DNA from 2 places in the Catellatospora sp. TT07R-123 genome. Region 2 is predicted to be linked to the other one. Evidence: riboswitches for the same ligand, from Rfam matches in the RefSeq annotation. Region 2 holds a riboswitch; the other holds the start of a gene.
The links. Region 2 has a riboswitch for cobalamin ahead of Cs7R123_RS39265 (ABC transporter substrate-binding protein). Riboswitches for the same ligand answer to the same signal wherever they lie in the genome.

Region 1 (3,718 bases), on a different contig from region 2:
CGCGCGGGCGGTGCCCAGTGCGTGGCTGACCTGCCGTACGCGGGCCAGGGCGGCGCCGACCTGGCGGCGGGACGCGTCGAGGCGCTCGTACTCCTCGGGGCTGAGCAGGATGAACTCTTCGCCGTCCACAGTGGCGCGGCGCGGGGGCGGTGCTTTGGGCATACCCACTCGTGGTTTCCGCTCATGGGGTGGTCGGCGGCGCGGGACGCCGCCGACCACCCGCCGGTCAGGGTGCGGTCAGGGTGCGGTGATGGACGGTGCCGCGCCCGCGCCGAAGGCCCAGCCCTCGACGGTGCCCGGCGCCGGGTTGTAGCTGCTGGCGCCCGACGAGCTGTACGTCCAGGCGGCGCCGTGGGTGCTGGCGTGCCAGTACGACCAGTACGCCGTCGCGGGCGGCGTGTTCACGCACGCCTGCTGCGCGGCGGTCGGGAGCCCGTTGATGCGGCAGACGAACGCCAGGCCCCAGCGCTGCGTGCCGGCGACGGTGAACCCGCCGCCGGTCAGCGCGGTCAGGCCGCTGGTCGGGTCGCCGGGCGCGCACGCGGTGACGACGCCGCCGCCCAGCGAGGCGAAGTCGACGACGACGGTGACGCCGGTGCTGCCGGAGCAGGCGGCCGCGTGCGCGGCGGGAGCCTGCACCAGCACGGCGCCGGTGGACAGGGTGAGCATGCTGAGCAGGGCGGTCAGCGCCCGGCCGAGACGGCGGTTCATGACGGGTCCTTTCACGGGCAGGCGAGGGTGGGGGCGGCCGGGCTGGAACCCGCCGCGTCGAGGTCGGCGTAGCCGCGGCCGGTCAGGCCGAGCACGGCCTGCGCGGTCGCGCGCGGGGCGGTCGCCGGGTCGAAGGCCCCGGCCGTGTACGCGATCGCGCCCCGGTCGGCGGCCGCACCGGCGCAGCCGACCTGGAGCCCGCGCAGGAACGTGCGGGCCTTGGCCGCCGCCAGCAGGCGGCCGCTGGACTGCAGCGCCTGGGCGGCCAGACCGGTGCTGTTGGCGTTGGCGACCCCGGCCGAGGCGAAACCGCCGTCGGCCTGCTGCTGGGCGACCAGCCAGGTCAGGCCGCCGTACGCGTGGACGTGGTCGCCCGCGGCCCGCAGCGCCTGCACCGCCAGCGCGGTCGCGTCGACGTCGCCGGTGCAGACCGGCTGCTCCAGGTAGAGCGGGAAGCTGCCGTCGGCGCAGGCGGTCCCGGCCAGGTACGACACCGCCGAGGCGGGTGCGCCCGCGGCCGTGCGGTCCAGCGCGATGACGGCCAGTGACTGGGTGAACGAGTTGCTGAAGTCGCCCCAGGCAGACCGGTCGCTGAACCGGCCCGAGGTCGCCTGGAGGCCGCGCAGCCGCGTGACCAGGTCGACGCCGCCGAACGCGGCCGGATCGGCGCCGGTGACCTCGGCGGCCAGCGCGAGCTTGGCGGTGGCCCCGGCGTACGCCTCGGTGCCGTCGCCGATGTACCCGGTGAGCGTGCCCGGCTCGGCCAGCCACGACAGGGCGGCGTCGCGGTAGCTGCCGCCGGTCTTCGAGGCGGCGAACGCGAACACCGCGTCGATGGTCAGGCCCTGGTCGGCGTAGGCGACGCCGTCGAACACGACCTCGAAGCGCTCGCCGTCGACGAGCTGGCGGGCCAGCCAGCCCGCCGCCGCGTCGGCCCGGTTCAGGGTCGGGGCGGCGGCGGCCGGAGCGGTGGCGACCAGGGCGAGAGCGGCGGTGGCGGCGGTGAGCACGGCTAGCCGCCGCACGATGGTGCGGATCATGGGTGTGCCTTTCCGGCCCGCGGCGGCATGCCGGGGCCAGTGTCGAAAGTGGAGTCAGGCGCCGTGGGTCATGCCGCCGGCCGGGGCCGGCTGATTGCCTTCGTATCGCTGCCGGCGGCCCGTGGCGGCCGGCGGTACAAGCCTGGCACCGGGCCAGGAGGGCGAGGGCGATCGCGAGGCCCGCGCCGGCCCGGCGCACGCGGCGGCCGGGACGTGAAAGGGGGACATGGCACTCCTTCTGGGCGCCATGGGAGCGGCGTGCCTCGCCCGGTCTTCGCCAGACCTGGAGCGAGGCGGCCGGGCCCAAGACGCGTGGACGGTATCCGCAGGGTGGAGCGTCACCGGCAGGTGTTCGGGCTCCGGACGTGATGGTGGTCGCGTCCATACCGTTGCGCGTCAGCCCCGGGCTCACACCGGGTTCCCCTACGCGATGACGACCTCACGCTAAGCCATGCCCCCGGTTTCGCGCGAGTTGCGTACGTGACACCGCCCCCGCGTTGACGCTTGCAGACCACATGTGGTCGGATGGCTGCGTTCCAGCACCTCAGGGGAAGCCGGTCGAATCCCGGCACTGGCCCGCAGCCGTAGGTCCTTTTTGGACGAGTCGGATTACCTGGCTGGAACGCAGCAAACCACCAGCGTCGTCGTGGTCCACGGCGCGGAGCCTGAGCACCCGGGGCAGCGTTTCCGCGGGCGGTCGGTGTCCGCGCCAGCGCCGCTCACCCCCGGGAGCCCTCATGCCCGTCATCCGCCGCCGCGCGGCCGCCGCCCTGCTCGCCGCCGTCGCCGCGTTCGCCGTCGCGGCCCCCGCCGCCGCCCGCCCGCTCGCGCAGGCCCCGGCGGAGTCCGGCCCCGACCTGGCCAAAGGTGTGGCATACCTGGTCGCCCCGGCCAATCTCCAGGACGGCCGCTACTACGAGTCGTTTCCCGGGTTCCCCGACTTCGGCCTGAGCATCGACGGGGCGTTCGCGCTGGCCGCGACCGGGTCCGACGACGCGCGGCTGCGCGCGGTCACCGAGTTCATCCGCACCGGCGGGGTCGTCGGCGACGGCGGGTTCACCGTCGACGCCTGGCTCGGCATCGGCACCGAGTTCGCCTCCGGCGGCGCCATCGGCAAGGTCGCCGTGCTGGCGCAGGTCACCGGGTACGACCCGGGCGCCTTCGGCGGTCACGACCTGATCGCCGCCCTCAAGGACGTGACCTGCGCGAAGACCGACGAGGCCGCCGGCTGCGCCGGACCCGGCAACTACGCCTGGGCCACCTCGACGTTCGGGCAGGTCCTCGGCGTGGTCGCGCAGTTGCGCGCCGGGCGGGCCGCCGACGCGGCGAGCCCGGTCACGTTCCTGCTCGGCCTCCAGCGCGCCGACGGATCGTTCCCGAGCCTGATCCCGGCGACCGACCAGGACCGCGACGTCGACAGCACCGCGATGGCCGCGATGGCCCTGGTCCTGGCGGGCGGCCACGACTCGGCGGTGGACGCGGCCCTGGCCTGGATCGCCGGGCAGCAGAAGGCGCACGGCGGCTTCCCGGGCGCGGCCGGTGACTCGACCAACTCCACCGCGCTGGCGGTGCAGGGCCTGTCGCTGCGCGCCGACACGTACGCCGCGCAGCTCGGCAAGGCACGCGCCTTCCTGGCCCAGCAGCAGAACAGCGACGGCGGATTCGACGTCGCACTGGGCACCGACGGCTCGGACCTGCGCTCCTCGACGCAGGCGGTCAGCGGCGCGACCGGGATCTCGTTCGGCACGCTGCTGCGCGACGTCCACACGCCCGCCGCCTCGCCCTCGCCGTCCGCCGCGTCGCCGTCGCCGTCGCGTGCCGGCAGCTCGCCGTCGCCGTCCGCGGGCTCGCCGACCCCGTCGCGGACCGGCGGCTCGCCGTCGGCGTCGCCGACCGGTGCCGGGGGAGGGCTGCCGGTCACCGGCCTGCCGCTGACGGCGATCGTCGCGGTCGCGCTGGTGCTGATC
Region 2 (3,718 bases):
TCAGTCTGTCGTCGATCATGAACTTATGGCCGGGACGCGCCGTCGAGCCGTGCCATAAGTTCATGATCGACGCGGAGAAAGGGGCCGGGGCCCGGGGCCGGCCTAGGCGGCGGGGATGGTGGCGGTGGCGGTGGTGATGGCGCGGATGAGGTCGACGATGCGGGGGCCCCAGCGGGAGGCGATGTCGTCGTCGAGGGCCACCACCTGGTTCTTGGTGACGGCGGTGATGGTGGACCAGCCGGCGCGGGCCTTGACGGTGTCGGCGTTCTGGGTGCAGCACTTGGTGTCGGCGAGGAAGATCAGGTCGGGGTTCGACTTGACCAGGGATTCCGCCGTGAGCTGGGGGTAGCCGGTGCCCTTGGTGTCGGCGGCGTCGGCGACGTTGGTGAGGCCGGCCAGCGTGAACAGGGAGCCGATGAACGTCTTCGAGGTCACCGAGTACAGCGTCGGGTCGAGCTCGTAGTAGTAGGTCAGCGGCTTGCTGCGCTGCGGCAGGTCCTTGACCAGCTTCGCGATGTCGTCCTTCATCTGCTGCGCCACGGCGGCGGCCTGGTCGGCGTGGCCGGTCAGCTTGCCCAGGTCCTTGAGCTGGGCGTACGAGTCCTCCAGCGTCACCGCGGCCGGGGCCAGGAACACCGGGATCTTCAGCGCGGTCAGCTGGGCCACCACGTTGTTGGCGTCGCCGCTGAGCACGACCAGGTCGGGGCTCTTGGCCGCGATCGCCTCGGCGTTGGGCTGGAAGCCCGACAGGTCGGTCTTCGGCACCCCGGCCGGGAAGTTCGACTGGTCGTCGACGGCGGTGACCTGGCCGCCCGCGCCGACGGCGTACAGCATCTCGGTCGCGGTCGGCGACAGCGAGACGATCTTCACCGGCTGGGCGGGCAGGGTGACCGAACCGACCGTCACCGGGTATGCGGCGGCGGCGCTGGACGGGCTGGGAGTGGCGGCCGGGTCCTCGGTGGTGGCGCAGGCGGCCAGCGCGGCGACGAGGCCGGCGGCGGCGAGCGCGCCGAGGGCGCGGCGGCGGAAACGGTGCTGGAACACGGGTGATCCTCCTGTCGGTCGAGGTAGGTCTTCGCCGACAGGGCTGGGATCGAGAAAAGGGGCGCCCGGTCTGCGAGACGCCCTTCCTCGAGAGCGTTGTTCGCGACCGTCGCAGGCGACCTGGCTTGCCCACCCCTGGCGGGGCGGGATCACAGTTGCGGGACAGCGCCGGGTTCGCACCGGCTTCGCTGCGGAGCGGTCAGCGACACGCTAGTACATGCCGCTGCCCGCACCGCAAACGTGCAGTCACGAGTGTGACTTCTCCGGCTCCGCCTCGGCGGGGACGTCGTCGCCCGCGAGCGCCGCGCGGAGGTGCTCCTTCTGCTCCCGGCGGCGGTCCACCGCGCCCTCGACCTGGGCGGACACGTCGTCGCGCAGGTTGCGCAGCAGGAACCAGCCCGCGGCCGCCGACACCACGATGGCGATCATCAGCTTGACGGGCAGGCTTATGACGGGGACGAACCACAGGGCCGCGAAGACGGCCAGGAACAGGCCGAGCCTGGCCAGGGTGTACTTGACAGCAGCACTCACCCGACCAGGGTATCGGCAAGTCAGCGATTCACGAACGCAAGGCCCGTGTGCCACACCACGGCGTAGACCACGGTCGCGACCAGCGCGCCGAGGGCACCGGAGACCAGCGCGGGCAGCCCGGCCGCGAAGCCCGTCGCGAGCACGCCCAGGCCGACCCCGACCACGGCCGCCAGCAGCGCGGTGGGCAGCCGGGCGGACCAGTCGCGGGCCGCCCGGAACTGCTCGACGAAGATCATCGCCGGGAAGACCGCGGCCAGCCAGCCGTTGAGCGAGCCGAAGCGGCCCAGCCCGAGCAGGGCGAAGACCCCGTCGAAGACGGCCATGGCCGCCACCGACAGCAGCACGCCGACCACCGTGTACGCGAGCAGATCGGTCAACGCGACGATCTTGCCCGACTCGTCCCGCTGGGGACCGCGGACCGCGGACTCGGCCACGCTCAGGCCCAGACCTGCTGCGGTTCGGCGCGGCGCTCGGCCAGGCTCTGCGGCCGGCCGTACTCGCGCACGACCTGGTAGCGGGTGTCCCGCTCGACCGGCTGGAAGCCGGCGTCCCAGATCAGGTGCAGCAGGTCGTCGCGGTGCATGGTGTTCGGCGTGCCGTACGAGTCGGCGTCGTGCGTGATCTTGTATTCGACCACCGAGCCGTCCAGGTCGTCGACGCCGAAGTTCAGCGACAGCTGCGCCACCGACAGGCCGTGCATGACCCAGAAGCACTTGACGTGGTCGAAGTTGTCCAGCATCAGGCGCGACACCGCGAACGTCTTGAGCGACTCGGCGGGCGAGGCCATCGTGGTGCGGGCCTGGATCCGGTTGCGGACCTTGCCGTCGGCGCTGTCGTGGAAGTCGTGCTGGTAGCGCAGCGGGATGAAGACGGTGAAGCCGCCGGTCTCGTCCTGCAGCTCGCGCAGGCGCAGCACGTGGTCGACGCGGTGGCGCGGCTCCTCGATGTGGCCGTACAGCATCGTCGAGGGGGTGCGCAGGCCCTTGCTGTGCGCCAGCCGGTGGATGCGCGACCAGTCCTCCCAGTGGCAGGCGTGGTCGACGATGTGCTGCCGGACCTCCCAGTCGAAGATCTCGGCGCCGCCGCCGGTCAGCGACTCCAGGCCCGCCTCCATCAGCTCGTCGAGGATCGCGTCGGCGGTCAGGCCGGAGATCTTCTCGAACCACTGCACCTCGGTCGCGGTGAACGCCTTCAGCTTGACGTTCGGCAGCGCCTGCTTGAGCTCCTTGAGCACGCGCGGGTAGTAGCGCCACGGCAGCGTCGGGTGCAGACCGTTGACGATGTGCAGCTCGGTGAGCTGCTCGTCCTTCATCTCCAGCGCCTTGGCGACGGCCTGCTCCACCCGCATGGTGTAGGCGTCCTTCTCACCCGGCTTGCGCTGGAACGAGCAGTATGCGCAGCTCGCCGAGCAGACGTTCGTCAGGTTCAGGTGCCGGTTGACGTTGAACATCACCCGGTCGCCGTTCTTCTCCGTCCGAACGTGGTGGGCCAGGCGTCCCAGCCAGGCGAGATCGTCACTCGCGTACAGAGCCTCGCCGTCCTCGCGCGTCAGGCGCTCTCCGGCATAGACCTTCTGCTCCAGCTCACGCTTCAAACCCACGTCCATGGGAGCCAGCGTACGACGCCCGGTCCGGACCCCTTACCGTGCCCTGGTCCGACGCCGACGCGACACCTGACCGACGCCTGGTCGACACCGGACAGGGTCGACACCGAGGGCGAATTCAGGTAGGAACTTCATGGGACCAACGGGGAGGATGGGGCCTGCGATGTCGAACCGCCGTCGTGTGACCGGACGTCACGGCCAGACCGCTCTCGGTTCGGCTGTGCTGAGCGCGGTGATCGCCGGAGGCGTGGCGTTGCCCGCCGCGGCCGATCCGCCCATCGGCGCGAAGATCACCGCAGTTCCCGACGGCGGCGAGCACCCGGCCTACGAGACCCCGCCGATGCTGCCCACCGGGCGCCTCAGCATGCCCGTGGCGCTGCCCGCCACCCCCAAGGAAGCCCTCACCGCGCAGTACTACGCGGCCGACCTGGAGCTGTCGGTGCTGCACGCGCGCCGCAGCGAGCTGGAGCAGCAGTACACCAACGCGATGGTCGCCAAGGCGATCGCCGACTACGCCTGGCGCAACACGGCCGACCGGCT

Region 1: it holds a riboswitch for cobalamin, as region 2 does, so the genes downstream of both, Cs7R123_RS06520 (prenyltransferase/squalene oxidase repeat-containing protein) here and Cs7R123_RS39265 (ABC transporter substrate-binding protein) in region 2, are expected to answer to the same signal.

What each region holds. Positions count from the first base shown of each region.
Region 1 is NZ_BNEM01000001.1:1,553,610-1,557,327, reverse strand. It holds gene Cs7R123_RS06535 (hypothetical protein) at 1-162, opposite strand, end outside; gene Cs7R123_RS06530 (hypothetical protein) at 238-669, opposite strand; gene Cs7R123_RS06525 (peptidase) at 723-1,751, opposite strand; cobalamin riboswitch at 2,077-2,228, opposite strand; cobalamin riboswitch at 2,262-2,387, shown strand; gene Cs7R123_RS06520 (prenyltransferase/squalene oxidase repeat-containing protein) at 2,489-3,718, shown strand, end outside.
Region 2 is NZ_BNEM01000002.1:4,355,866-4,359,583, forward strand. It holds gene Cs7R123_RS39265 (ABC transporter substrate-binding protein) at 103-1,044, opposite strand; cobalamin riboswitch at 1,141-1,290, opposite strand; gene Cs7R123_RS39270 (DUF4229 domain-containing protein) at 1,291-1,575, opposite strand; gene Cs7R123_RS39275 (hypothetical protein) at 1,596-2,009, opposite strand; gene mqnE (aminofutalosine synthase MqnE) at 2,012-3,181, opposite strand; gene Cs7R123_RS39285 (C40 family peptidase) at 3,360-3,718, shown strand, end outside.